Regions from separate parts of the Gardnerella sp. c11Ua_71 genome, predicted to be linked through region 3. Evidence: riboswitches for the same ligand, from Rfam matches in the RefSeq annotation. Region 3 holds a riboswitch; each other region holds the start of a gene.

Region 1 (10,210 bases), on a different contig from region 3:
TAGATTCCGCCTATCTAGATATGCTAACGCAAACCCATACACTTTATCTGGAGGTGAAAAGCGTAGACTTACTGTTGCCGCATCTTTGGCTGCAGCTCCAAGAGTTTTAATTTTAGATGAACCGACTTTTGGACAGGATCGTAAAACTTGGTTACAAATTATAAAACTCATTGCAAGCCTTCGCGCAGATGGAGTTAGTGTTATTGTTGTTACTCATGATAGAGAGTTAGTAGATGCGCTTGGAGCGCGTTTAGTGGAACTTAAAACTAATGTGGATTCCACTAATGACGAATCTTATGAGTCTGAAAATGTAGATAATTCACAAGAATCTTTAGCATTATCTTCGTCAACAGATGCAACGAATATATCTCGAATAGAAGTTAGCGATGTGAACCATCGTGATGAGGCAGCTCGCGCATCAAGTTATTCTCCATTCTTGGCATCTTTGAATCCTGTGTATAGGATGCTTGGAGCTTTCCTACTTTCGGTTCCGCTTTTGTTTACTCTCGACTGGCTTTCTGCAACAATAGCTTTGGTTTTGGAGTTTGTGATTCTTTGGGTTGTTAAAATGAACCCTTTGCGAGTTATTAAACTTTCTTGGCCTGTATGGGTTGGTGCTCCTGGATCTGCATTAGCAGTGTGGTTGTATGGTAAATCAGGTGGAGCAACATGGTTTGATTGGGGAATTATTCATGTAAGTGATCATTCCACAACTCTTGCAATTGCAACATTCATCAGAATTTTAGCTATCGGTGTTCCAGCTATTGTTACTGTTATTGGCATTGATGCAACTGATTTAGCTGATGCTTTTAGTCAAGTTATGAAATTGCCAGATAGGTTTGTTTACGGTGGATTAGCTGGTATGCGATTGTTTAGCGTCCTTCAAGATGATTGGGCTGCTCTCAGTGCATCTAGGCGTTCTCGCGGACTTGGTGATGATAGTAAGATTAAGGCTTTTATGCCTCAAGCTTTTGCTCTTTTGGTGCTGTCTATTCGAAGATCTACAACTTTGGCTACGGCTATGGAAGCGCGTGGATTTGGCGGAGAAAACCCAAGATCTCATGCACGTATAAGCCATGTGAATAAACGCGATTATGTGTTTATGATTGGGTGCTTAATTATTCCTGCTATCGCTTTAATCGCTGCTGTATATTACGGTACTTTTGCTCTTCTTGGAGGAAATTAATACTAACATACAATGTGGGCTTAATGGGATTCGAACCCACGACCTTCTGCTCCGGAGGCAGACGCTCTATCCACTGAGCTACAAGCCCGCAACTTGTGAAAGTATACACGTTGCTAGGGATTGAAAGTATACGCTATTAGCCAATCTTTGTGACTTTAATGCATACTTTAGCGAGTTATTACGCTTTTAAGATCGCTCGCTACTTTTTTAGGATCTTCAGCGCACATGAGAGCAGATACAGTGCATACTCCATCAATGCTTAGGTCTTTGATTGGAAAAACGGTGTTTTCGTGTATTCCACCAATCGCTAGAGTTTTTACACCCATGCTGTGTGCTACTTTTGCTACTTCATTTACGCCTTCAACTCCAAGAGGAGGAACATCATGCGCCTTAGTATTTGTGGCAAATGCAGCTCCGATTCCTATAACATCAGGAAGTGGAGTATCGTTCTCTTTGCACTCTTTATATGCTTTTTCCATTAGGTCTACTCTTGCGCAAGAAAGTCCAATCATCCATTCGGCTGGCATGGATTTACGTGCTGTAACGAAAGGCGTGTCTTTTTGACCAATATGCAGGTTGAATCCCAGTTTTGCTGCGGTGTCAACGTGATCGTCTATGAAAATCGGTATATCTCCATGTTTTGCTTTTATAAGTGTTTTGCGTAACTTTATGGCTTTTTCTGATATTTCAGTATCGTTGGAGTATTTATCTCGCAATTGAACTACTGTCACTCCGCCATCTATGGATTCTACTGCAACTTGTTCTTCGCTACGGTTTCCCATTCGTGGATCTGTTACTAGGTAAAGCGTCCAATCTGTTGGTTCTATGCTGAACTCAATGTTTGTTAGTTCAAACATGTTGTTTACGCTTAATGTTTGCAGCGCATCGATCCACAGTGTTCTGAATGTTCCTGGTGCGGTTGTTTGTCTCGCTGCAAACGTTCCAGCTGCTGCAGCGTGCACGTGTGCAGCCACTGTTGCTGCCACTGGGCGCTCTGGGTTTGCACCCACATATGCCGCCACTAATGATCCAAGAGCGCACCCAGTTCCTACAACTTTTGTCATAGCCTTGTGTCCGCCAGTTATTCGCACTAGGCATCCGTGACCGTATACCGCGTCTTTTTCTCCAGATATTGATATTACAGATCCGTATTCTTTTGCCAGTTTTTTGGCTGCTTCTAGCGCGGAGTTTACTGGATCTTGCGCATCTACGCCTTTCATCTGACTGTTTTGCCCAGCTAAAGCTAATATTTCGCTTGCGTTCGCTCGTATTACTGTTGGGTTTCGTTTTACTATTTCTCTTACAAATTTTGTTCTAGTGGTTAATTCGTCTACTCCAACTCCAACTGGATCTAGTACCCAAGGAGTTTGTGTTTCTTCGCAAGTTTCTATTGCTTTGCGTATGGCTTTGCCTTTTATCTCTTCGAATGTTCCAACATTTACTAGAACGCCTGACGCTATTTTTGCAATGCCTGCTGCTTCATCTGGGTCGCATACCATTATTGGCGTAGCTCCTGCGGAAAGTAGTACATTTGCTGTTATTTCTTGAACAATATTGTTTGTTATGCAATGAGTTAGTGGCTTCTTTGCTCTCACTCTTTCTATGCATGATCTAACGTCATTTAGAAACATTCGTCTTCTTGCGCGAACGCTAAAACTTGTATCTATATTTGTATCTATATTTGCATTTAATTCGTTTAATTCTTCCATGATTTTCCCTTCGCTAGCACTACCTAGATCAGGTTTAACGGGTGTAATCTCAGCGTTTTTACGCACCCCGAACCGACTTTGACTATATCGTTTGTGTATGACGTTTGGCTATGTAATATTTTATTTCGCGCGTTTTGCGTTGTTTCGCTTGAAATTTCGGGGATGATTGAAGATTATTGTTTTGGATTTTATAAAATTTTTCCATTAATTTTTTATTTTTGTTTGCATTTGTACTTTTATAGTGTTAGCATCAAACACAACACAAACGGATATCGTAAATTTTACGATTTACGATTTTGGATTTGTGATTGATCACATTAAGCGTTTAGCTTTGCAGCTAAGTATTAAGGAGGCGGCTATCATGCGTAACATGAATGCTCAAGCTCGCGATACTTTTGATGCTGCTCGTATGTGGTGGTGGCAGACTTCTCTTTGGCGTAGTTTACTCTAAAGTTTTAGAAGCTGCTTGTTTAGGCTTGTAAAAGACCTCTAGGGTAAACCTGGAGGTCTTTTTTATATCTCCAGAAAGCCAAATCTATTTGGATTAATTTTACGTCTAAAACAAATCTATAAACATAAAAAACAATTAAAAAATTGTTTAAAACAATCAACATAAAAATCTACATAAAAGGAGAAAATTATGGCTCAGGAAATTAATGAAACTAAGCAGGAAACCTCATTTACTTCTGCTGAATCTAGTGTTAATCAGGCTGCGGATTTACTTAAAGGTGTAAATGTTAAAAAGCATGCTTTAGATATTACGTCTTTGGTGTTGGTGGCTGTTCTTTTTGCAGCAGGATGTATTCTTGACTTTACAGTTGCAAAGTCGCTTTCGATTGGAAATATTCAGCCAGAATTTGTTATTGCATCGTTCTGCTTGTCTATTTTGCTTGTTCGTCCAAATGTTATTCAAGGTGCGATTATTGGCGCATTAGCTGCTACTTTGATTCAATTTAACACTTCGATTCCTGGTCTTGAATACGCTTGCGATATTCCAGCAGCAATCATTATGACGTTAGTGCTTATGGGATACTTAAAAGCTTTTCCTAAGGATGCTGCTAGAAAGTTCAGTGTGTTCCCATTTATCTCTACGTTTGTTGCAACTGTTATTTCTGGAATGATTTTTGCAACAATCGCATCCTTCTTTATTCTTCACTCTCCAAACACTGTTCTTGTTATGCTTCCAATCATCTTGGGAACTGCTGTGTTTAATGCTGTTGTTGTTGAAGTTCTTTACACTCCAATTCGACTCGTTTTGCATAAGTAAATCAGAATTGAAAAATAATTAAACAAATTAATTTAAATCAATATAAATAAATATCAAAACATATATAAATAACAAAAGTCGATAATTAAAACTTGATTATCGCAACATAAAGGAGAAGATTATGAATCAGGAAATTAATGGACATGCAGGTAGCATGATTAATGCTGTAAGCATTAAAAAGCATGCTTTAGATGTTACGTCTTTGGTGTTGGTTGCTGTTCTTTTTGCAGCAGGATGCATTCTTGACTTTACAGTCGCAAAAGCGCTTTCAATTGGAAATATTAAACCAAACTTTTTAATCGCATCATTCTGCCTTGCGATTTTGCTGGTTCGTCCAAATGTTATTCAAGGTGCGATTATTGGCGCTTTGGCTGCAACTTTAATGCAATTTAACGCATCTATTCCTGGTCTTAATTATGTTTGCGATATTCCAGCAGCAATTGTTATGACTTTGATGATTATGGCTTATGTTCACGTTTTCCCTAAGGATGCTGCTAGAAAGTTCAGTATTTTCCCACTCATAGCAACTTTTATAACTACAGTTGTTTCTGGTTTAATATTTGCTTCTACTGCATCTTTCTTTGTTCTTCATTCTCCTAAGACGATTCTTGTTATGCTTCCAATCATTTTTGGAACTGCTGTGTTTAATGCTGTTGTTGTTGAAGTTCTTTATACTCCAATTCGACTCGTTCTACACAAGTAAGTATTTGAATTTATTTTAGATGATATTCAGTAAGTCATATAATCATCAGAGAGTAATCAATAAGTAATGTTCATAGTATTGTTGGGTTTTTAAGAGTTAGGAATTGTTGTGTCTTTGCTTGAGCTTAGGGAAGTATCTTTTAAATATTTGAATCATAATAAGGATGATTCTTTAGACTCTGCAAAGGCACAAGATTCCACTTTTGCCTTGAACAATATAAGTCTTAGTATTGAAGCTGGCGAATTTGTTGGAATTATTGGACCATCTGGATCTGGTAAAACAACTCTTGCCTCTATTTTCTCTGGTGCTATTCCTCATCATTATTCTGGAGAACTTTCTGGAATCGTTAAGATTGCAGGTCAAGAAACTAAAAATCTTGCTTTAACTAATATAGCCTGCTTAATTGGATCAGTTATCCAAGATATTGATGCGCAAATGGTGGCTGCAAACGTAGAAGATGAGATTCTTTTTGGTCTAGAAAACTTTGGTGTTGCACACAATGAAATACCGAATCGAATCGATGAAGCTTTACAAATTGTTGGCATTAGTGATTTGCGCAACCGCGATTTAGACACTCTTTCTGGAGGTCAAAAGCAGAAAGTTGCGATTGCTGCTATTCTTGCGCTAAAACCTAAAGTTATGGTGTTAGATGAGCCTACGTGCGCTTTAGACCCTGTTTCTTCTAAAATGATTTTTTCGATTCTTAAAGATTTGAATAAGAATTTTGGAATAACGGTTGTTGTAATTGAGCAGAAAGTGGCGCTTTTAAGCGAGTATTGCAAGCGTTTGGTTGTGCTTTCTAATGGCACTTTATCACTGGATTTGCCTGTTGGACAAGCGCTAAAAAATATGGATTTGCTTTATTCTATTGGAATAAATTATCCGCGCACTACGCATTTGGTTAATGATTTACAGCGTGAGAGTGTTTGCTCTAAAAGCGATTTGCCTGTGTCTGTAGAAGATACAGTAAATACTATTGTTAATACGATTAATAGTGGAAATTCTTTAGTTTCACATGATGATTCACATAGTGAATGCGATGAAGATAAATGTGCGGCTGCTTTCGACTTTTCCAATGCATCGCAAAACTTAGCACAAAATTCTTCACCATGTCTTTCTTTGCAAAATGTTAGTTTTTCATATCCGAGTGGTGTTAGTGCTTTAGAAAACGTGTCTTTTGACGCTTATCCTGGGGAGCTTGTAACTCTTGTTGGAAGAAATGGTGCTGGAAAAACAACTGTTACTAAGATAATAAACGGTTTGCTTAAGCCAAGTAGTGGAAGTATTTTTATTGATGGCAAAAATACTAGCAACATGAAAATAAGCCAAATTGCTCACTATGTTTCGACTCTTTTCCAGAACCCAGATCGTCAGCTTTGTAAAGATACTATTTTAGAAGAAGTAGCGTTTAGTTGTATTCTTTTAGGTGAGTCTGTTAAAGAAGCTAATGATCATGCTATGCAAGTGATTGAAAAGCTTAATTTAGATCCTAATGCTAGCCCTTTTATGCTTTCTAGAGGTCAGCGTCAGATGGTTGCTTTGGCTGCAACTGTTGTAACTAAACCTAAGATTCTTGTGTTAGATGAGCCTACTTGCGGACTGGATTACATGGAATGCTTGAGAATTATGCAAGTTGTAGAAGACCTTAGAGACCATGGTTGTTGCGTAATAATGGTTTGTCACGATATGGAAGTGGTTCTTGATTTTGCAACGCGTTTAATCGTAGTAAACGATGGACATATTCTTGAAGACGGAAGCATAAGTCATGTGTTTGAGAATAAGAGTATTTGCGATGAAGCTGCTTTATGTGCTCCTCTTTTGTGCGCTGTATCTCAGGGCTTAGTTAAAAATGGTTTTGCTAAGTGTAAAGGATTGTATAAAAGAGATATGTTGGTTAATGCTCTTAAAAAGAGTTGCAATTTGTAAAACAAATGGGTGATTTTTATGCAAACTAAGATTCTTACTTATAATGCTGGTTCAACTTTCTTGCACAAGGCAAATCCTATTGCAAAACTTATATTAGCTATAAGCGTTGTTGTGTCTGCTTTTATAGCTCAACAATTTAGCGTTCTTGTAACTATTGCAGTATTGATTCTTGTTGCTATGGCTATGGCTGGGATTCTTAAAACTCTGTTTCCTCTTGTGCGCGCAATGCTTATTCTCGGCGTTGTAATGTTCTTTTTGCAAACGATTATTGCTCAGGGTGGAAATTATATGTTCTTGTGGTTTACATCAAGAGGAATTTCTGTTGCTGCAAGAGCATCTTTGAGACTATTCTGTTTTGCTTTGCCTCTTGTTAGTGTTCTTAGCATTACAAAATTGAACGATTTAGCTAATGCTGTTGTTCAATATCTACATGTTCCTTACTGTTATGTTTTTACTATTACTACAGCTGTGCGTTTTGTTCCTATTTTTGCGTACGAAATGTCTCAGATTACGGAAGCTCAAATGTCAAGAGGAGTTGAGTTCGATACTAAGAATCCTTTTAAAAAGATTAAGCTCATGATGCCTTTGATTGTGCCTCTTTTGGTTTTGTCTGTTCGTAAAGCCGATAGTTGTGCTTTGGCTGCGGAAGAACGTGGATTCTATTTGCGCACTCGTAAGTCATCTTATAAAAAGTACACTTTTGGATGGCGTGGGCTTGTTCTTATTGTAATATCTGCGATTATGATTGCTTTGCCTATAGTTGTATCTGTATTAGCTCCACAAATTATTTAAAATAGTCTAAACTAATCTAGAATAAGTTAAAAAATTCTAGAATCTAGGCGATTTTTGATGAATAATTTAAAGGTTTGGCTTAAAGGTGCAAGACTTTATACTCTTCCAATCGGAATAGTACCAGTTGTTATGGCGATTTCGATTTTTGCAAGATATTTATTCAGTGGCCAAATAGTTGTAAAACCTTATAATATTGAAAATTTCGTTATTCAATCACTATTGTGTATAGGTGTTGCTGCTTCTATGCAGATTTCAGTGAACTATGCGAATGATTATTGTGATGGTTTGCGCGGATTAGATGATCAAAGATCTAAGCGAGATGTAAGCGCAAAAAGCAAAGCACTATGTGATGTATCTTGGAGACTTGCTGATGCTGGTATTAAGCCAAAATCAGTTTTGTATGCTGTTTGCATATCTGCCTTAATATCATGCGTTTTTGGGTTAATCATTACTATTAGAAGCGGAATTTGGATATTTATTCTTCTTGGATTAGTTTGCCTTATGGGAGCGTGGTTTTATGCAGGAGGATCGCATCCATATGGATATAGAGGGTGGGGAGAATTTAGCGCATTTCTATTCTTTGGACCTGTTGCATTTTTAGGGACATTGTGTGCTCTTAGTTTTGGAAGTGGTTTTCCTAAAGAATCAATAACAACAGCGAGCATTCCGCAAATTGTGTTTTGCGTGTTATTGTCCATTATTCCAGGCGGATTCTCTGCTTGTCTTATGATGATTAACAATTTAAGAGATATAGAAAGCGATACAAAACACGCAAAATTTACAGCAATGTCAATTGTTGGGGAGAATATAGGGCGAATTATATTCGTTTCTGTTGTAATTATGTTTACGCTTCTTCAAAGCGTTTATGTTTTTCTTAATATATTTTTTACTAAGTTTATGGCAATAATTTGGAATGTAGCCAGATTGAATAAAAATACTTTTAGAATAAATTGCTTCTTGTTTAATCAGGGCGTGTTTATTGTTTGCTGCGTTTTGTTACTATTGATTACCTGCATGTTTATTAAAAAAGCGTATTCGCTAACATATGCGATTATGCGTGGGAATTATGCTAATGCTTTTCCAATATGCGTATCTTTAGCAATGCTTGGTGCTTTGACTTTTGTATTGTCAATATTTGCATGCTAGCTTTACCGCATTAAAAAGCGATTTATAATGTATTTTATACATGCGTACTAGTAAAATCGTATGGCAACGCGCACGGTGTGCTTTTAGTGTTTGTGCAATAAATATGCATGATGCTGGTTCACGCAATGACCGCAAAGCTGGCATGTATTAGAGTGTGCAAAATGTGTGTTAGTGGAATACATAGCGCTGTTGCCTTGTGTTTTAGGGTAAGGAAATGAGGTTGTAAAATGTCTGCTGTAACCAGCGATGAAGAGATGGGGAAGTTGCCAGTTGTGCTTACCGATGATGAGTTGCGAGATGCGGCTGAGTTGTCTAGTCCTAAAAAAGACGATGATAACAGTGAAAGCAAAAAAGAAAATGCTGAAAAAACTGTTGTAGTTGCAGAAGACGAGGCAGTGAACCGTATGGATCTTGTAGCAATGTTGGAAGATAATGGCTACAAGGTTGTAGGACAAGCAGCTAATGGAGAAGAAGCGGTTAATCTTACTCGTCAATTCCATCCAGATGTTGTTTGCATGGACGTTAAGATGCCAGTAGTAGATGGTATTCAAGCGGCTGCCACTATTTGTGACGAGAATATTGCTCCAGTCGTTATGCTCACTGCTTTTTCTCAATCTGATTTAGTTAAGAGAGCTACTGGCGCTGGTGCTATGGCTTATGTTACAAAGCCGTATGAGGAGTCAAAACTTTTGCCTGCTCTAGAAGTAGCTATGGGTAGGTTTAGTGAAATTAACGATTTATTAGATAGTGTTGAGCGTACTGAAAATAAGCTACAGGATGCGCAAGATCAGCTTCGTAAAGCAGAAGAGAAGCTTAAGAAGGCTGAAGATACTCTTGAAGAGCGTAAGCTTGTAGACAGGGCAAAAGGTTTGCTTATGGACAAAGCTGGATTCTCAGAGCAGGGTGCTTTCCGTTGGATTCAAAAAACTTCTATGGATCAGCGTATTCCAAAGAAGCGTCTTGCTTTGGCTATTATTGCTAAGTATGGTGAAGAAAAACCATCTGCAGAAGCATAAACGGTATTTCAAAGCAGTATTTAAAAACAATATTTTGTAGTTGCCATAATTGATAGTTGTGTCAATTATGGCAAATAATTTCATAAAAAATTTATTTTACGAGAACGCAGGTGGGTAGTTAAGTGAATGCCAGCATCGTTGCAAACGAGGATTCTTTGAATAATGAGGATGAAAATGGAACGTTGTTGGTGGTAGATGGCCACTCACTTGCGTTTCGTGCTTTTTACGCAATATCTGCGGATAATTTTTCAACAAAATCTGGTTTTGCAACCAATGCAATATGGGGTTTTTCAACAATGCTTTCTCAGGTTATTGAAAAAGAAAAACCAGATAAGCTTGCTGTTGCTTTTGACGTTAAAGGCGGAACTTTTAGGAATAAACTTTTGCCGCAATATAAAGGAACTCGAGAAGCTGCACCAGAAGAGCTTCTAGCTCAACTTCCTGTTATACAAGAATTGCTCAATG
Region 2 (10,210 bases), 110 kb from region 3:
GTTGTTCTAATTACTCCATCAGGTAGAGATGCTAGTGACGCTGTTTCTTCAATACGCGATTGGTATGATGGAGATCCTCAGGATATTGCCGAACTCGAGGCTTGGGAGACTCTTCCTCATGAGCGTCTTTCTCCTAGAGCAGACACTGTGGCAAGTAGAATGTCGGTTTTTAGAAGATTAAAACATCCTCAAAGTGGCAAAAATAGAATGTTTAGCCCAATTCGTGTGCTTGTTATGCCAGTTCGTTCTATTATTCAGCCAGTTGTTGAAAATATTTCAGACGTGGAGCCTCTTGTTTTTGAATGTGGTAAAGAAGTTCCTATAGATTCTGCTGTAAAACGTCTTGTTGAAAACTCATATAATCGCGTTGAGTTGGTTATGAATCGTGGAGAATTTGCGGTTAGAGGTGGAATAATAGATGTTTTTTCTCCAACGATGAATCATCCTGTTAGAATCGAATTTTTTGGAGACGAAATCGACACGATTAAGCAGTTTCATGCATCTGATCAACGCACATACGGTGAGAATATTAATAGTATTTGGGCTACTGCTTGTAGAGAATTACAGCTTACAAAAGATATTCAAAATCGTGCAAAATCTTTGATTGGTAAAATTCAAAATGCTGACGACATGTTGGAATCCATATCGAATGCAATACCAGTAGAGGGTATGGAGTCGTTGCTTCCAGCATTAGTTGACAAAATGGAACCAGTAGAAAATCTGCTTCCAAAAAATTCTATAATATTGATTTCTGACCCAGAAAAATGTAGGCGCGCAGCTCAAGATTTAAGTAGAACTGCTAATGAATTTTTGGCAGCAAGCTGGCATGTAGCTGCATCTGGTAGAGGAGCAGGTGCTCCAATCACATTCGATCAGGCGAGTTTTCTTGATTTTGATGAAACTTTAGCAAGCTTAGAAAATAAGAATCATCAGGTAATAAATTTAACGAGTTTTGGATCTGATAAGTCGCCAGCAACCGTAGATATTAAAGAATCTAGCGAAAATAAAATTGTAAAAAATAGCCGTCTAGAATTGAGCATTAAATCTCCTCAAGAATTTAGAGGAGACAATGAAAAGATTTCTAGTGGAATATCTGGTCTTATAGCAAACGGATTTAAAGTTTACATAATTGCATCCGCATATGGAACCTTATCTAGACTAAGTCGCGCAATACAATCAACTGGAATTTTTGATTTTGTACCGATTCAATCGCAAATAGTGGACGGATTCATAGATGAACAAAGTAAAATCTCTATTCTTACAGAAAGAGATTTGACTGGAAAAACATCTTCTGCAAGCGCGCTTAAAACTCCTAGGAGAAGACGAAAATCAATAGACCTTCTAGATCTTAAACCAGGCGATTTTGTTGTTCACGATCAGCATGGAATTGGCAAATTTATAGGCATGAGGCAGCGAAATATAAAAACCTCAAGTGGAGAAGCTACTCGTGAATACTTGGAAATTGAATACGCGCCAAGTAAACGTAATGCGCCTGCCGACAAGCTTTTTATTCCAACCGATCAACTCGACTTGGTTAGCAAATATATTGGGGCTGAAATTCCAAAGTTAAACAAGCTTGGAGGATCAGATTGGGCTGCTACAAAGGCAAAAGCTAAAAAGCATGTTCAAGAAGTTGCAGAAGATTTAATCAAATTATATTCAGCCAGAGCATCTACTAAAGGTTTTGCCTTCAGCTCTGACACTCCGTGGCAAAAAGAGCTGGAAGATGCGTTTCCGTATCAAGAAACGCCAGATCAGCTTACTACTATTGACGAAGTTAAACAAGATATGCAGAAGCCAATTCCAATGGATAGGTTGATTTGCGGAGATGTTGGGTTTGGTAAAACGGAGATTGCTGTTCGAGCTGCATTTAAAGCTGTTCAAGACGGTAAACAAGTAGTTGTTCTAGCGCCAACCACTCTTTTGGTTCAGCAGCATTACGAGACTTTCACTAACCGTTTTTCTGGCTTTCCTGTAACAGTTGCCGCAATGAGCAGATTCCAGAGTGCAAAAGAAATAGATGCTACAATGCAAGGAATAGAATCTGGGCAAGTAGATGTTGTTGTTGGAACTCATAAACTTTTAAATCCAAATATAAAATTTAAAGATTTAGGATTAGTGATTATAGACGAAGAACAACGTTTTGGTGTTGAGCACAAGGAGACTTTGAAAGCTCTGCGAACAAATGTAGATGTGCTTAGCCTTTCTGCAACGCCTATTCCTAGAACGCTTGAAATGGCTGTTACGGGTATTCGTGAAATGTCTACGCTTGCTACGCCTCCAGAAGATCGTTTACCAGTCTTGACTTATGTTGGAGCATATGAAGATGCACAAGTTGCAGCCTGTGTGAAACGTGAATTATTGCGTGGAGGACAGGTATTTTACGTGCATAATCGAGTAGAAGATATTAGTAAAATTGCCTCTAATATTCAAAAACTTGTGCCAGATGCTCGAGTGGCGATTGCGCACGGAAAAATGGGTGAGAAGCAACTTGACACTATTATTCGTGATTTTTGGCATAGGGATATTGACGTTCTTGTTTGTACTACGATTATTGAAACAGGATTAGATATTTCTAATGCAAATACGCTTATTGTAGATCACGCTGACAGATTCGGCTTAAGCCAGCTTCATCAATTACGAGGACGAGTTGGCAGAGGTCGTGAGCGCGCATACGCATACTTTTTGTACGATCCTACTAAGCCTATGACTCAGCAGGCTCACGACAGGCTTGCAACAATCGCTCAATATACTGCTCTTGGCTCTGGTTTTGATGTTGCTATGAAGGATTTGGAATTGCGCGGAACTGGCAATTTGCTTGGCGATGCTCAGAGTGGGCATATTGAAGGAGTCGGATTCGATTTATATGTTCGGATGGTATCTGAAGCTGTTGAAAAATATAAGGAACCAGATCATAAAGAGTCCATATCTGTTTCTATTGATTTGCCAATAGAAGCCTCAATTCCAGTATCTTATATTGATTCAGATAAATTACGTTTGGAAGCTTATAGGAAGCTTGCTGAAGCTCAGAATGATGAAGACTTAAAAGAGATTTTCAATGAGTTAAGCGATAGATATGGGAATCCTCCTAAATCCTTACAAACATTATTTGATGTTGCAAGATTGCGTTTTAAAGCTAAACAAATGGGTGTTAATCAAATAAGCATGCAAGGTAAAACTGTGCGCGTTATTGGCGTAGATCCAGCTCAATCTGTTTGGATGCGTTTGAGTAGGATCTACAAGGGAGCACAGTTTAAGCCTGTAACCCACACAATGATTTTTCCATCTCCTTTTGCGTCTGTTCTAGGAGATTCGTCGTCTATGAGTGAAAAAGAGATAGTCGAATGGACTAAACAACTTTTAGAAGACATTGATTGGTAAAAATTAATCGGTGAGTTTTAAATAGTAGACATGTCACTTTAAAGCAAGTCTTAAATCATCTTCAATAGAAACATGATTTGTAGGTCTTCCTTGCGAATCAACACTGCTTCTATCGATATTCCATTGCCTTGATATTACGCCATTTTGAAGCATTAGAATACGATCTGATAATCTTACAGCTTCCGCAATATCGTGAGTAACCATTATTGTGCTCCAGCCGTTTTGTGTTCTTAGCTTAGCTAGAAGATCTTGCATGTCTAGTCTTGTTAAAGCATCTAATGCGCCGAAAGGTTCGTCTAAAAGCAATAGCTCTGGGTTTCTTACTAATGCTCTAGCTAAAGAAACGCGTTGAGCTTGACCGCCAGAAAGTTGAGAAGGCCATTTATCGGCGTATTCTTCTAATTGCATTTTGCTAAGAGCATTATTTGCAAGTTTTTTAAGATTGTTTTTACCGTCCGAAAGACCAAAAACAACATTTTCACCAATTTTTAGCCATGGGATTAATCTTGCATCTTGGAATCCTATAGCCTGCATATCTGTAACGTTTATACTGCCGCTTGTAGGTTTTAGTAAACCAGATATTACTTTAAGAAGCGTTGTTTTTCCGCAACCTGATCTGCCAATAAGCGAGACAAACTCGCCTTGCTTAATGTTTAAATTAATATCTTTCAAAACCTTATAAGTGTCGTCAAACGCTACTTCGATATGTGTTAAAGAAACACAGTAGGAATTGTTGCCATTATCAGCATTATTTCCATTGTTTTGAATGTTCATATTAACTCCTACTGTGTTTTTATTTTGAAAATTATTTATCGTATTTTAAAGGTTTAGGTTATTTGCTGCAATCCATTACGGAATCATCCAAGTTTGTTGGAGCTTGCTTAATTAAACCATATTTTACGTATTCTTTTGCCTGAACCTTCATCATTTCTAAGCCTTTCTTATCGATTGGCTTAATTGTTGGATTATCGAATTTTTCAATCTGCTTAATGATTGTATCGCTTGCTCCAAGTTGCTTATAAGCATTCCCGATAACATTCTTTTCTTTATGCGACTTATTAGCTTCGCGAACAAGAGCGTTATACATTTTTTTAACGAGTTCAGGATGTTTCTTAGCAAATTTTCTAGAAACAATGTGAATGGTAACATTCATGTTGCCATACTTTTTAGCGTTAACAAGTAATTTTGACCCAGGGGTTGTCATCGCTGCAGCAAGATTCTGATCGAATGAGGAAATTGCATCAATCTGTCCAGATGTAAATGCTGCTTGGAAGTTCTTAGGGCTCATCTCTACTTTATGCACTTTAGAAACGTCTAAGCCGCTTTTATCGAATGCGCGGTGAAGCATGTAATCGCCAGTATCACCGTTGTGAATGATAGCAACTTTCTTTCCATATAAGTCTTTTAGTGTTTTTACGCCGCTTTTTGCGGATGCAACGATTCCTTGAGAATCACCATTGTAATATTCGAGCGCAAATGCAACCCAAGGTTGACCTTCTGCAATCAAATCAATAAATCGTCCAGTTCCAGTAGTTGTTGCATCAGCGCTTCCGCTCATAACTGCGGTAAGACCATCAACTGGAGTGTATGGTCCAGTATAGGTGACTTTTGCTTTTCCAAATTCTTCTTGAAGGAATTTTTCATTTTTTAACGTTGTCAAATAGTTTGCTGTAGAAAGATAAGCAACCCTCATTATTCCCGTATCTTTGCTAGAAGATTGGGAGTTATTTGCAGGTTTTTGAGCTCCGCCGCAAGATGCGAGAGCGATAGTTGCGCAAAAAGCGCATATTGCCGCAATAGAGCGTTTGCTAGCAATTTGTATTTTGAAATTAGCCATGATTTGGCTCCTTTATCTTTATTTTGTGTTTTTCTTATTTGGTTTATTTGGTTGTTGGTTAAATTTTGTTGATTAAATTTTTATAAAAATTGACTTATTTTTAAAAGTATCGTTAAAAGTATCTTTAAGATTCACAGAGGATTTTATAAATTCTTTATTTACGTGAATTTCTAAAATCAACTCTTTGTTAAGATTCTCTATTTACTCTGCGTTCTGGCATAAGCCAATATTCGAATATGTTTGCAGTAACTTCTGATCCAAGTCCTGCAATCGCATATAGAATAATACATGCCATCATTTGATCTGGTCTAAAGAATTGTTGAGCTCTAGAAAGAATATATCCAATTCCTATTGAAGAATTAACTGTTTCACAAGTAACTAACGCAACCCATGCTACGGAAATTGAAAATCGCAATCCTGTCATAAAGTTAGCTAATGTTCCTCGCATAAAAATTGTTGTAAAAACAGTAGATTTTTTAACGTTATAAGCTTTTGCAAGTTCTATTAGTTTAGGGTCAATGTTCCTTACTCCATCTCGAATATTTACATACATTGGCCCAAAAACACCAAGCGCTATAAGCATTATTTTCATCATTTCGTCCACGCCGAGAAAAATGATCAATAAAGGTGCTAATGCTGGGAATGGTATGGATCTAAGCATGTGACTTGGTTTATTTATTACTGATTCTCCTACTTTGCTTCCGCCAGAAATTATTCCAGATGGCAAAGCAAAAGCAATTCCTAAAAGAAGACCAGCTACAACTCTAAATATGCTTATTGCAAGAGACGGTAGTAATATTCCTTCGTTGTTTAAGTCAACAAATGCTTTTATTACCTCGCTTGGAGATGGCAAAGCGCGATTTTCGACGGGAGTTAAGGTTATTAAAAACCATAAAAAAAGAATCGCTATAGTAGAAAGCCAAGCTTTTAAGGAAGTAAAAGCTTTACGATGCAGTTTTGCAATCGCGCTAAAAAGGTTATTCATAACGACATTCCCTTCGATAGTTTTAGCTATATCAGGTTCGACGGGTATGATCTCAGCAATTACAATTAAATAACTGCACCCCGTGTCAGTTTGTTATTATCGTATAAAGGCATGGACAAATCGCGAAACGCTTAGATCATATAGTCTTATATGCTTGACGACTTACATTATGAAATAACGTCCATAAAACGCATTAATCTTAAATATGTTACACAACCAACAAAATGAATAAGGAGTAGTTGTGGCAGCTATTGAAAGCGTATATGCACGCGAAATTCTGGATTCTCGTGGAAATCCTACCGTTCAGGTTTATTTGGAGACCGAAGATGGTGCTCAGGGCATTGGCTTAGTGCCTTCTGGTGCTTCGACTGGTGAGGCTGAGGCTTGGGAGCGTCGTGATGGCGACAAGTCCCGTTATCAGGGCAAGGGTACTTTGGAAGCAGTTAAGGCTGTTAATGAAGTAATTGCTCCAAAGGTTATTGGCATGGATGCCTCTGACCAGCGTGCTCTTGATGAAACTATGGTTGAGCTTGATGGTACTCCAAACAAGGGTAAGCTTGGCGCAAACGCTATTCTTGGCGTTTCTCTTGCTGCTCTTTATGCAGCTGCTGAGTCTGCAGAGCTTCCATTGTATCGTTACATCGGCGGAACTAACGGACATATTCTTCCAGTTCCAAACATGAACATTATGAACGGTGGCGCTCACGCTGATTTTGCAACTGATATTCAGGAATACATGATTTCTCCATACGGTTTCGCAACTTACAGCGATGCTTTGCGCGCTGGTGTTGAGGTTTATCACACCTTAAAGAACGTTTTGAAGAAGGAAGGCTTGGCTACTGGTCTTGGTGACGAAGGTGGCTTCGCTCCAAAGATGAAGTCTAACGAGGATTCCTTGAAGTACATCATGGATGCAATCGAAGCTGCAGGTTACGAGCCAGGCAAGCAGATTGGTATTTCTCTTGACGTTGCTTCTTCTGAGTTCTACAACAAGGAAACTGGTAAGTATCGTTTCGATGGCGAAGAGCGCGAATCTGCTTACATGCTTGATTACTACGAGAAGCTTATCAACGAGTATCCAATCGTTTCCATCGAAGATCCATTCCAGGAAGAAGGATGGGATGATTGGGCAGCAATCACCAAGCGTCTTGGTGATCGTTTGCAGTTCGTTGGCGATGACTTGCTCGTCACCAATCCAAAGCGTTTGGCTAAGGGTATTGAACTTGGAGCAGCTAACTCCTTGCTCGTAAAGTTGAACCAGATTGGTTCCGTTACCGAAACCCTCGACGCTATTGAGCTTGCAACCAAGAATGGCTTTACTTCTATGGTTTCTCACCGCTCTGGTGAAACCCCAGATACCACCATTTCTGATCTTGCTGTTGCTAAGAACACTGGTCAGATTAAGACTGGTGCTCCTGCTCGTGGTGAGCGTATCGCTAAGTACAACCGCTTGCTTGAGATTGAGGAAGAGCTTGGCTCTACCGCTCAGTACGCTGGTTACAGCGCATTCAAGGCTTGCAAGAAGTATATGAAGTAATATACTAGGGCTTTTATAAGTTCTTCATAAGACTTGTTTAAGCTTTTTAAGCTTTGAGCTGAAGTTTATTTTCGGTCAGTCGCAATAAAATGTGGCTGACCGTTTTTGTATATTTTCAATGATTTCTTAAAATTTTAAAAAAATTTTTCTAAAATTACTTTCATTATCTCCAAAATAGTGCTATTTTTATGAAAAACTAAAAACAGAAGGAGATGTTTCATATGAGAAAAGTCGCTGTTATAGGCATGGGTAATGTTGGTGCTGCAGTAGCCCATCAGCTCATTATTGGTGGTCACGTTGACGATTTGTATCTTTATGATTCAAATGAAGCAAAAGTTAAGGCTGATGCTCTTGATTTTGAAGATTCAATGGATAATGTACCTTTTAACGTTAATATCACAGTAAACGACTATGAAGCATTAAAAGACGTAGAAGTAATCGTAAGCGCCTTGGGTCATATAAAACTTTTGGATGTTCATCATCCAGATCGTTTTGCGGAGCTTAAGTATAACCGTAACGAGGTCGCAGAAGTTGGTGCAAAAATTAAAGCTTCTGGATTCCATGGCGTTTTGATCGATATCACTAATCCTTGTGATGCTATTTGCCAGCTCTACAAGGAAGCTACTGGACTCCCATACGAAAGAGTTATTGGTACTGGCACTCTTCTTGATTCTGCTCGTTTGCATCGTGCTGTAGGAAAGTTCTTCGGAGTTCATCCTAAGGCAGTTAAAGGTTATAGTTTAGGCGAGCACGGCGATTCACAGTTCGTTGCATGGTCTACGGTAAAAGTGTTAGAGCAGCCAATTACTGATCTTGCTGAGGAAAAGAACATTGACTTGGATGCTGTTGATGATGAAACTCGCGAAGGCGGTTTCACTGTGTTCTATGGAAAGAAATATACCAACTACGGTATTGCTGCAGCAGCTGTTCGTTTAGTGAATGCTGTAATGACGGATTCTAGAGAACAGATGCCTGTATCCAATTATCGTGAAGAATATCATTCTTATCTTTCTTATCCAGCGATTGTTGGTCGAGATGGCATTGTTGAGCAGTGCAAGCTCGATTTGACTGAAGAAGAGTTGCAAAAGTTGCAGCATTCTGCAGATACGATTTTAAGCAAAGCTCAAATGGAATAGTTGGAAATCTAAGTTTTAAAAGAATTTTGAGTATGATTTTGTGACCAGCTCCTATATGGATAGCTGGTCACAATTTTTGTATTTTAGCGTGTATTTTGTTCATATTGTGTAATAATGATTTTTTAGGATAAAAGTAAATATAAGGTGTATTTACACGTCGAATATTTAAAGTAACTTAGAAGTATGGTTTTGAGAAATCGCCGCACGGCAACAAGTACAGTTGATGAATCAAATCAGCCAAAGAAAAAAAGGCTGTTTTCTGGTTCGTTCGTATTTGTTTTTATGATAGTAGTGGCGTTTCTTTGTTCTATAGAATTTGTTTCAACAATTCGAAATTATGCGTTAAGCTTGGCTGAGTTACACGCTTTGCAAAGAGATGAGTCTGCTCTAAAAGACAAAAAACAGGAGTTGGATAATAATATTGATCGCTGGAAAGATAAAGCGTATGTTACCGCACAAGCTAGGGATAGGTTAGGATTCATATTCCCTGGAGAACAAGCTGTTAGAGTTGAACACCCAGAAGCTGTTACAGGAGTTGTACCAGAATCATTTAATAAAGATGAATCACAGTATGAAGAAAGAAAAGCTCTTCCTTGGTATAGTGATTTGTTCTATTCTCTTCATAAAGCAGATAAGCCAGATGATATGAGTATGAAATCTCAAGACGATGACGTTAACGATTCTAATAAGGATAAGACTTCTAAGCATAATAAAATGGATAAAAGTCGCCAGCAAAATAAACATCGGGAAAATAAAGAGCCAAAATCTACAGATAAGAAACAGAGTAATACAAGTAGACAGTAGTAAGAAAATATTAAAGTACTTTATTTTAAAATCATGCAAATGCATAGGGGAGTTAAAAACATGGATTTGAATATACAATCCTTAGTAGATAGTTTGTTGGAAAACCCTGCAAGTGATGCAGATAGGGATATTGTTAAACGTCAATTGGGAAGATTCCCTAGGGGCATGGTTGCAGTTGGAGCTAGATGCGCTTGCGGACGTCCTCTTGCTGTTATTACAAGACCATGCTTAGAAGATGGAACTCCTTTTCCAACTACATGCTACTTAACAAGTCCAGAAGCTGTTAAAGCAGCTTCGCATCTTGAAGCACAAGGTTTTATGAAGGAATGCAACAATTTATTGAATAATGACAATGATGTTGCAAAAAAATATGAGCAGGCACATAAATACTATTTAGAGTTTCGTCACGAATTAGCTATTCGATTGGAAGATAGTGAAGAGCATATTAAAGATATGAGTGCTGGGGGTATGCCTGTTCGTGTTAAGTGTTTGCATGCCTTGCTTGCGCAAAGTCTTGTAATGGGTAAGGG
Region 3 (10,210 bases):
AGAAAAAATTCTAAATTCGTCAAAAACGCCATAATTTGGCAAGAAATGCTTGTCATAAACAAGCTCCACTTTTCCGTCATGAATAACAAGCAAGCGATTTCTTGGCTTACCTAACTCATCGTCTACACCGACTGTTCCAACTACAACGTATAAGTCACCTAATCCGCTATCTTTCAAGCTTTCAGCAAGACTATAGGCAGCTTCGTTAGCTGCTTTTCTAAATGTCGCACGCAAAGCAAGGTCTTCGATTGGATACCCTGTTAGTGTCATTTCTGGAAACACAACAATATCAGCGTTTCCACTACTTGCATCTTTGCAAAATCGCAATATTTCATCCGTATTTTTGCTTATGTTTCCAACGCAAGTGTCAATTTGAGCTAAAGCTAAACGCAAAGAAGTCATGTTTTTATTATAATCCATGTTGCATAAGCCGCATTGTATAAAGTCATATTGCAATAAAAGCATCCACTAAACAGAAAAATCGCAAAACGCCAATCATAAAAAACAAGCGAAAAACAAAAAATCAATCGCAAGTATAAAAAATTAATTGTCACATATCTGCCTGATTTCATTAGTATTGCTAACTCGTCATAAATTATACAAATAGAAAATAGGTAGCGAAGAAGATACAAAATCGCATATATTGATATTCCGTTGCTAAGAAACAAAACATCAACGAACAAAAAACATTAAAGGACAAGGGGAAAAATATGAAAATCACAAAGAAGAACACAAAGATTATTGCAGCTTTTACAGCACTAACTGCGATTTTGGGGCTTTCACTAAGCGCATGCGGATCTTCTGCAAATGGAGCAACTAAAGACGATAAGGTGATTAAGGTTGCAGCTTCCCCAACTCCTCACAGCGATATTTTGAACAAAGTAGTTAAGCCAATTTTGCAAAAACAAGGCTATAAGTTGGTTGTTAAGGAATTTACTGACTACGTGCAACCAAATACTGCTGTAGAAGAAGGCGAAGCAGACGCAAACTACCATCAGCATTTGCCATACTTAGATAACTTTAATAAAGAAAGAGGAACGCATATTATTTCTATTGCTGGAATCCACTTTGAACCATTTGGACTTTACCCAGGAAAGACTAAAACAATTAAGGACTTAAAAGATGGCGCAACAGTTGCGGTTCCTAGCGACCCAACCAACGAAGCTCGCGCACTTCTTCTTTTGCAAGATGCAGGTCTTCTTAAGCTAAAGAATCCAAAGGATGTTAACGCAACAAAGAAAGATATTGTTTCTAATCCAAAGAATCTAAAGTTTAAGGAAATAGACGCTGCTTTGGTTCCAACAGTTGTTAAGGACGTTGATTTAGCTGCTCTAAACGGAAACTACGCTATTCAAGCTGGATTTAACCCAACTAAAGATCCTCTTACAAGCGAAAAAGTTGGAGGCGTAGCTGCTAAGACATACGAAAACATTATTGCTGTTAAGAAAGGATCCGAAAAGCTTGCTAAAATCAAGGCTCTTGTAAAAGCGTTAAAAACAGATGCAGTTCGTGATTTTATAAAGAAAAACTACAACGGCGCTGTTTTGCCAGTTTTCTAAGATGATTGCATTGTTCTAACCTTAAGCAAATATGAGATATGTGCCTCACAAAAGCATAGAGGCACGTGCCTCATATTTGCTTTTCAAAATCAGTGAGAGATAATATGATTCAAATTGAGCATCTTTATAAAACTTACTCAAGTGGTAAGCAATCGCACGAAGCACTTAACGATATTAATTTAACTATTGAATCAGGCGAAGTATTTGGTATTTTGGGATCTTCTGGAGCTGGAAAATCATCATTAGTCAGATGCATGAACTTGTTAGAACGTCCAACATCTGGAAGAGTGCTAATAGACGGAAAAGATATTACGGACGCCAAAAATAGAGATTTATCTAAAATAAGATCGAATATTGGAATGATTTTCCAAAACTTTAGTCTTTTTCAACAGCGAACTGTGTTACAAAATGTGACTTTTCCTTTGGAACTAAACAACACTCCTAAAGAAAAAAGAGAAGAACGAGCAAAGTATTTACTCGATTTAGTTGGATTAAAAGATTTAGCAAACCGCTACCCTGTTCAGCTTTCTGGCGGACAACAGCAAAGAGTTGCAATAGCGAGAGCACTTGCTAATAATCCTTCTATAATGCTTTGTGACGAAGCAACAAGCGCCTTGGATTCAACAACTACAGCACAAATACTTGACTTGCTTAGAAGAATCAACCGAGATCTTAACGTAACACTGGTTATTATTACTCACTCGTTAGCAGTAGCAAGAAATATTTGCGATAGGGTTGCTATGATTGACGGCGGAAAAATCGTAGAGATCGGTGACACTTCAACACTTTTCAAAAATCCTCAAAGCAATATTTTAAAAACGCTTATTGCAGACGAACATGTTGAAAACCATAGGGGAACTAAATCCAATAATAGTAATTCCGAAAATGGAATAACCACTAATAGCGCAACAAACAATGGGGTGAAATAAAAATGCCAGAAAATATTTCACAATTTATAGACGAATATGGAGAACTACTTATTGAAGGCACAAAAGATACAATATCTATGACTTCAATATCTACACTATTCGCATACGTAATAGGATTACCAATAGGAGTTCTTCTTATAACAAGCGCAAAACAAGGAATACGTCCTAACTCATATTTGAATGCGGTTTTAGGTTGGATTGTAAATATTGTTCGCTCAATACCGTTTATAATCCTACTTGTTGCAATAATTCCACTTACTAGACTTATTGTTGGAACGTCTTTGGGAGTTTCTGGCGCTATTGTTCCTCTTGTTTTAACAGCTGCACCATTCGTAGCGCGAATTGTTGAGCAATCTCTTGCAGAAGTTGATGGAAGTCTTATAGAAGCTGCACAAAGTTTTGGCGCAAGCAATACGCAAATAGTATTCAAAGTATTGCTTTTTGAAAGCTTGCCTTCATTAATTCGTGGAGCGGCATTGACTTTCATTACACTTTTTGGATTCTCTGCAATGGCTGGAACTGTTGGCGCAGGCGGTCTAGGAGATATTGCAATTCGCTACGGATATCAGCGTTACCAATACGATGTTATGAGTGTTGCTGTTATTTTCTGTATTCTTCTTGTGCAAGTAGTACAAACTGTTGGAGATTTAATATCCAATAAAATCAACCATCATGAACGTCGATAATATCCAATAAAAAGTCACAAATAAAAAAGTCACAAATAAAATCCTAGTAGCGTAAGATACAGTAAAATCTATTAATCGCTTCTAGGATTTTCTATTTATCAAATGATCAACCATTCAACATGCCTACGATTTATTAAAAAGATACCAAATAATGTAGAATGTCTGAGTCACAACATTTTGCAGGGGTGCTTTCTTTTTAAAGAAGGCTGAGATAGGCGAAAACCTGACCCTTCGAACCTGTTAGTTAATACAACGTAGGGAGCAACGATTAAGTATGACCTCAAACTATCCATACGCATCAATGCGTGACCAGTTCAACCTAAACACATGTTTTATTGCAAATCCTAAACTATGCAAAAGTCGCGCACTCACGGATATAGTTGACGACTCTTTACGCGCAGGATCAACATTTATAAGGCTTAATTGTGCGGATGAAAGCGCAAAAGAAATCACATCAATCGCACGAGATATTGCACAAATCATAGAAGATAACGATAAATGTGATTCAGTAACTTTCGTAATAGACGGAAGAGTTGACGTTGTCTGGCAGGCAAGAAATCAAGGAATTAAAGTCGATGGAGTTCATCTTGCACAAAGCGACATGGAACCAAAAGAAGCACGAGCACTTTTAGGAGAAGACGCAATAATCGGCTTATCTGTTGAAACAGAAAGTCTTGTTAAGGTTATTAATGAACTTCCTGATGGCTGCATTGATTATATTTGTGTAACAGCAATGCATAATCCAGAAGATGGTTGCGAAAACACTACTCCAACTTACGAATTAGAACCAAATCACACTATTTTAGATGAAGCAAAGATTAATACTATTTGCTCAGCAAGCGATTTTCCAGTACTTGTTGGAGGAAGAACATCTTTAGAAGATGTTGAAATGATTGCTCGCAGTAAGGCTGCAGGATTGTTTGTATCTGAAGCATTGTACGCAAGCGAAACACCAGAATCCACAATGAGTGAATTCGTGGAACGCTTTACACACATTCGCGGCAATCAAAAGCACGGTTACGCAAAACGCGTTATAGTGCAGGAAAAAGCTGACGAGAAAGCTAGCGATACTCCAAAATTCATTAATGCTAAAGAAGCAAAAGACGCTGCAAAATTAGCAAAGCAGCAGCGCGTTGATATCGCTTCTCGCGGATGTACTCAAAGAGACAAAGCTCATATTCGTAAAACTACTCCAGTTCACTTTGAATATGAATATGGTTCTTACGATTTGGAAGTGCCGTATACAGAAATTAAGCTTTCTGACACTCCAGGCGTTGGCCCTAACCCACCATTTAAGGATTACAACACAGAAGGTCCTAAGTGCGATCCTAAAGAGGGCTTGGCTCCTCTTCGTCTTGATTGGATTAGAGATCGCAATGATGTTGTTGAATATGAAGGTCGTAGTCGAAATCTTCAAGATGACGGTAAGCGAGCTATTAAGCGAGGAAAAGCTTCTAAAGAATGGCGTGGTCGCACTCATAAGCCGATGAAGGCTGCAGATCATCCTATTACACAGATGTGGTATGCAAGGCATAATATTGTAACTCCAGAAATGCAATATGTTGCAACTCGTGAAAACTGCGATGTGGAACTTGTTCGTTCTGAAGTTGCAGCTGGTCGCGCTGTTATTCCTTGCAATATCAACCATCCTGAAGCAGAACCTATGATTATTGGTTCTCGCTTCTTAACTAAGCTCAACGCAAACATGGGTAATTCTGCTGTCACATCTTCTATTGACGAAGAAGTAGAAAAACTTACGTGGGCTACTAAGTGGGGCGCGGATACCGTTATGGATCTTTCCACAGGTAACGATATTCACACAACTCGAGAATGGATTTTGCGTAACTCCCCTGTTCCGATTGGCACTGTGCCAATGTATCAGGCTTTGGAAAAGGTTGAGGATGACGCTTCTAAGCTCAGCTGGGAATTGTTCCGCGACACTGTTATTGAACAGTGCGAGCAAGGCGTTGACTACATGACTATTCACGCAGGCGTACTTCTTCGATACGTGCCTCTTACTGCAAACCGCGTAACCGGTATTGTTTCTAGAGGCGGTTCCATTATGGCTGAATGGTGCTTGCAACACCATCAAGAAAGCTTCCTTTACACTCACTTCGAAGAATTATGCGAGATTTTCGCCAAGTACGATGTTGCGTTCTCTTTGGGTGACGGCTTGCGTCCAGGAAGCTTGGCTGATGCTAACGATGCTGCTCAGCTTTCCGAACTTATGACTCTTGGAGAGCTAACCAAGATTGCATGGCAGCATGACGTTCAGGTGATGATTGAAGGCCCAGGACACGTACCATTTGATACGGTACGCATGAATATTGAGATGGAGAAAGCAATTTGCCAGAATGCTCCATTCTATACTCTTGGTCCTTTAACAACCGATACTGCACCAGGATATGATCACATTACTTCCGCTATCGGCGGCGTTGAAATCGCTCGTTATGGCACAGCAATGCTTTGCTACGTCACTCCTAAAGAGCATTTAGGACTTCCTAATAAGGACGACGTTAAACAAGGTGTTATTGCTTATAAAATTGCTTGTCACGCTGCGGATCTTGCTAAGCATCATCCGCATGCCATGGATCGAGATAACGCTATAAGCAAGGCTCGTTTCGAGTTTCGCTGGCTGGATCAGTTTAATTTAAGCTACGATCCAGATACCGCTATTGCTTTCCATGACGAAACGCTTCCAGCAGAGCCAGCAAAAATGGCTCACTTCTGTTCCATGTGTGGACCAAAATTCTGCTCAATGGCTATTTCTCAGAATATTCGCAAGCGTTTCGGTGGCGCAGCTCAACAAGAACAACTTGTTGAAGAAGCCCGCAGTCAGGCTATTGCCGAGGGTATGAAAGAGATGAGTAAAAAGTTCCAGGAAGCTGGTTCAACGTTATATCAAAGCGCCAAAGCGTAGAGTATCTATGTTTCTAAAGTTTTGATATTACGAAAATAAGGCGAGTTAGTGCAAGATTAATCCTGCTCAAGCTCGCCTTATTTTTATTTGCAACAGTTTTATTTGCAACAATTTTGAACAGTCTTTAACATATGGGAAAATCGCATTATGACACTTATCAATATGCATACGTCCGAAGGCGATATAAAGATTAATCTTTTTGACGATAAAGCGCCTATTACAGTAAAAAATTTCGTTGACTTGGCGACTGGTTCAAAAGAGTGGATGAATCCTTTTACGGGAGAAAAATCCAACGAACCATTCTATGACGGTTTGACATTCCATCGTATTATCAAAGACTTTATGATTCAAGGCGGATGCCCTCTTGGAAACGGAATGGGTGGTCCTGGCTACGAATTTGACGATGAGATTGACCCATCTTTAAAGTTTGATAAACCGTACCTTCTTGCAATGGCAAATGCTGGAAAACAGCGCGGACGAGACGGACGCTTACATGGCACGAATGGATCTCAGTTCTTTATAACTACCGTGCCAACTCCTTGGCTTGATGGTCATCACACTATTTTTGGAGAAGTCGTGGATGACGAATCTAAGGCTGTTGTAGATAAGCTCGAATCTGTTCCAACAGATAGGTCTGATGCCCCACTAGAGCCAGTTGGGATTATATCTATTGAGGTTATTAAGTAATAACATTAACTAAAATAAAGCATAAATAATATAAAAATTACAATAATAAAACTTCCAGCCAAAACATTATTTGACTGGAAGTTTTATTGTTTAGGTTTTATTGTTTAGTCGCGTTCCATTTTTCTGAGTCGCGGTTCCGCACTATCTTTTGCGCCCGTAATTCTATAAACGTCAAAAACGCCATCAATCTTACGAATCGCAGCAAGAAGAGTGTTCAAATGCTGAGGATCTGCCATTTCAAACGTAAATTGACTTGTAGCAACGCGGTCATCTCCAGTAGCAATCGTTCCCGAAAGAATGTTTACACCATGATCCGAAAGAACTCGCGTAACATCCGAAAGCAAATGCTGACGATCCAAAGCTTCTACTTGAACTTTAACAAGGAACAATCCTTTATCGCTAGTCCATTGAACAGGAATAACACGCTCCGACTGTGACTTTTGCAAATCAATCATATTCTGGCAATCCGTTCTATGAACAGAAACACCCTGATTTCTAGTTATAAAACCAACAATGTCATCTCCAGGAACAGGCATGCAGCAGCGAGCAAGCTTAACCCACACATCTCCAACGCCCTTTACGGAGACACCAAGAACACCATTAGACTTGCGATTACGCTCCACTCTCCTAAGCGGAAGCGCTTCTTCTTGAGCTTCTTCAGCTACTTCTTCACTACCAGCATCTTTAACAAGACGAGAGATAACGTTTTGAGTGGAAACTTGACCTTCGCCAATTGCAGCATAAACAGCTTCTACGTTAGCAGTTATATTAAGCTCTTCAGCAACACCTATTAACGCTTGCGGAGTGAGTAAAGTAGATAAAGGCAAGTTACGTTTACGCATAGCTCGCGTAAGCTCGTCTTTACCCTCTTCAATCGCCTCCGAACGACGTTCCTTGCTAAACCATTGACGAATCTTATTTCTAGCTCTAGGGCTTTTTACAAAGCTGAGCCAATCTCTTGAAGGACCAGCAGTATCAGACTTTGATGTAAGAACTTCTACAGTATCGCCATTGTTAAGCTTAGTGTCAAGTGGCACAAGCTTTCCATTTACGCGAGCGCCCATCATTCTGTGACCAACCTCGGTATGCACAGAATAAGCAAAGTCAACTGGAGTTGCATCTTGCGGAAGAGCAACAATACTTCCCTTTGGAGTAAACACGTAGACTTCCGAAGCTCCAAGATCTTGCTTTAAGGAACCCAAGAATTCGTCAGAATCTGGCGTTTCACTAGTCCAATCTGCAAGCTGCTGAATCCACTTTAAATTATCTAATTCGCTAAGCTCTTTGTTTTCTTCTTGTTCACGCTTAACATCACCTTTATCTGGCTTACTTAAAGCGCGACCAGCTTGTCCGTTTGCCTTATACTTCCAGTGAGCAGCAATACCAAATTCAGCACGCCTATGCATGTCCCATGTGCGAATCTGAATCTCCACAGGCTTTCCACCAGGACCTACAACAGTAGTGTGCAAGCTTTGATACATATTTAGCTTAGGCGTTGCTATATAGTCCTTAAAACGTCCAGGAACAGGACTCCAGCGCGCATGAACTGCACCTAATGCAGCATAACAGTCCCGAATAGAATCAACGATTATTCGCACACCTACAAGATCGTAAATATTTTCAAAATCATGACCGCGAACAATCATCTTTTGATAGATTGAAAAATAATCTTTTGGACGCCCCTTAACAGAAGCTTTTACATGTTGCTGGTTTAAATCTTCATTGATTTCTTCTAGAATTTGACGCAAATAAACTTCACGTTGACCAGCTCTACGAGCAACTAAAACTACTATTTCGTTATAAATTTTTGGATATAAAACTTTAAAGCTTAGCTCTTCAAGCTCTGTCTTAATTGCGTTCATACCGAGTCGATTTGCAAGAGGAGCGTAAACATCTAGAGTTTCACGAGCCTTTTTATGCGAGCTAGATGGCTTAACGTATCTCCATGTACGAGCGTTATGCAAACGATCTGCAAGTTTTACTACCAACACTCGCACATCTCGGCTCATTGCAACAACCATTTTTCTGATTGTTTCTGCCTGAGCGCTTTCTCCATATTCCATGTTTGATATTTTTGTAACACCGTCGACTAATCCTGCAACAGTATCACCAAAATCAGCCCTACACTCTTCTAGCGTGTAATCCGTATCTTCAACAGTATCGTGTAATAATCCTGCAGCAACAACTATAGGACCCATTCCTAGGTCAGCTAAAATCTGAGCAACAGCAAGAGGATGAATAATATATGGTTCGCCTGATTTACGCCTTTGACCAGTATGCTGTTTTACGGCTCTAGCATAAGCTTTGTGCAAAATCTCCATATTCTCATCGGGATGATGCCACTTACACATTCGCAATATTGGGCACAATGGGTCTCGCATATCTTCGCTAATTTCACATCCGAGCATGTTAGCGCCCTTAATGTCGTCTTGATTTTCACCCATCGAATATCACCTCCCGATTTATAGTTACTATCCTACATTGTAAAACAAGCTAAATCATACAATAATCTACATGTCTAATATTAAACACAATAAACTTAATATTAAATACAATAAATCCGACTCAGTCTAATAAACTTAGCTCTGGCCGGATTTATGTAATTTATTGCACTCCAGTAGATCCAAATCCTTTTGTAGATCTATCTGATCCTGGAAGCTTATTTGCTTCAATAAAATTAGCTTCAACATAGCGCTGGATAACTAGTTGAGCTATACGATCTCCACGATGGAACTGCACAGTATTGTTCGGATCCATATTTATCAACGGAACCTTAATTTCACCGCGATACCCAGCATCAACGGTTCCTGGCGCGTTAAGAACTGTAACACCTTGTTTTACAGCGAGACCAGAACGCGGATGAACTAGAGCAACGTATCCAGCTGGCAAAGCTATAGCAACACCAGTTGGAACCAGAGCACGTTCAAATGGGCGCAAAGTCACATCTTGCGTAGTTCGTAAATCCGCCCCAGCATCTCCAGCATGAGCGTAAGAAATATGTTCCATAGCAGGCTGATTACTATCAGTATCATTCAAATTATCCAAATACTTGATAAGAACTTCTACCTGTTCTGGACCAGTGTAGGTCTCGTCATAAGACATTAGGCTGCGCACTCCTTACAAACTGGCTGACCATCTTGAGACATTTGTGCAAGCTGACTACGATGCTTTACGAGGAAACACTCTGAGCAAATAAATTCATCACCCTGCATTGGTATTACTGTAACAGACGCATCTTCATTGCTTAAATCTGCACCTGGCAACTCGTAATCTTCTGCAATAGCATTCTCATCATCGTCTATATCGTTAGCAGAGCTTTGTGAACCCTTACTCAACGCTTCCAATGACTCCTCGTCTTCGTCTTTACTACGAGGAGAATCATAATCCTGTGCCATTATGGTCCTTTCGTTTTTAAAACTACTTACTAAA

The links. Region 3 has a riboswitch for thiamine pyrophosphate ahead of thiC (phosphomethylpyrimidine synthase ThiC). Riboswitches for the same ligand answer to the same signal wherever they lie in the genome.
Region 1: it holds a riboswitch for thiamine pyrophosphate, as region 3 does, so the genes downstream of both, thiM (hydroxyethylthiazole kinase) here and thiC (phosphomethylpyrimidine synthase ThiC) in region 3, are expected to answer to the same signal.
Region 2: it holds a riboswitch for thiamine pyrophosphate, as region 3 does, so the genes downstream of both, P0106_RS04470 (ABC transporter permease) here and thiC (phosphomethylpyrimidine synthase ThiC) in region 3, are expected to answer to the same signal.

The regions. Positions count from the first base shown of each region.
Region 1 covers NZ_JARFVR010000001.1:57,024-67,233, reverse strand. The annotation lists gene P0106_RS00385 (ATP-binding cassette domain-containing protein) at 1-1,186, shown strand, start outside; tRNA gene P0106_RS00380 (tRNA-Arg) at 1,202-1,274, opposite strand; gene thiM (hydroxyethylthiazole kinase) at 1,354-2,895, opposite strand; TPP riboswitch at 2,883-2,975, opposite strand; gene P0106_RS00370 (hypothetical protein) at 3,536-4,162, shown strand; gene P0106_RS00365 (tryptophan transporter) at 4,284-4,865, shown strand; gene P0106_RS00360 (ABC transporter ATP-binding protein) at 4,974-6,791, shown strand; gene P0106_RS00355 (energy-coupling factor transporter transmembrane component T family protein) at 6,810-7,583, shown strand; gene menA (1,4-dihydroxy-2-naphthoate octaprenyltransferase) at 7,641-8,729, shown strand; gene P0106_RS00345 (ANTAR domain-containing response regulator) at 8,957-9,745, shown strand; gene polA (DNA polymerase I) at 9,868-10,210, shown strand, end outside.
Region 2 covers NZ_JARFVR010000004.1:164,128-174,337, forward strand. The annotation lists gene mfd (transcription-repair coupling factor) at 1-3,381, shown strand, start outside; gene P0106_RS04460 (ABC transporter ATP-binding protein) at 3,415-4,155, opposite strand; gene P0106_RS04465 (ABC transporter substrate-binding protein) at 4,214-5,218, opposite strand; gene P0106_RS04470 (ABC transporter permease) at 5,406-6,203, opposite strand; TPP riboswitch at 6,194-6,296, opposite strand; gene eno (phosphopyruvate hydratase) at 6,445-7,740, shown strand; gene P0106_RS04480 (L-lactate dehydrogenase) at 7,962-8,876, shown strand; gene P0106_RS04485 (FtsB family cell division protein) at 9,060-9,680, shown strand; gene P0106_RS04490 (DUF501 domain-containing protein) at 9,741-10,210, shown strand, end outside.
Region 3 covers NZ_JARFVR010000004.1:58,229-68,438, reverse strand. The annotation lists gene P0106_RS04055 (NAD+ synthase) at 1-402, opposite strand, end outside; gene P0106_RS04050 (MetQ/NlpA family ABC transporter substrate-binding protein) at 711-1,559, shown strand; gene P0106_RS04045 (methionine ABC transporter ATP-binding protein) at 1,664-2,488, shown strand; gene P0106_RS04040 (methionine ABC transporter permease) at 2,491-3,174, shown strand; TPP riboswitch at 3,346-3,452, shown strand; gene thiC (phosphomethylpyrimidine synthase ThiC) at 3,449-6,094, shown strand; gene P0106_RS04030 (peptidylprolyl isomerase) at 6,242-6,781, shown strand; gene P0106_RS04025 (RelA/SpoT family protein) at 6,886-9,225, opposite strand; gene dut (dUTP diphosphatase) at 9,386-9,883, opposite strand; gene P0106_RS04015 (DUF4193 domain-containing protein) at 9,883-10,176, opposite strand.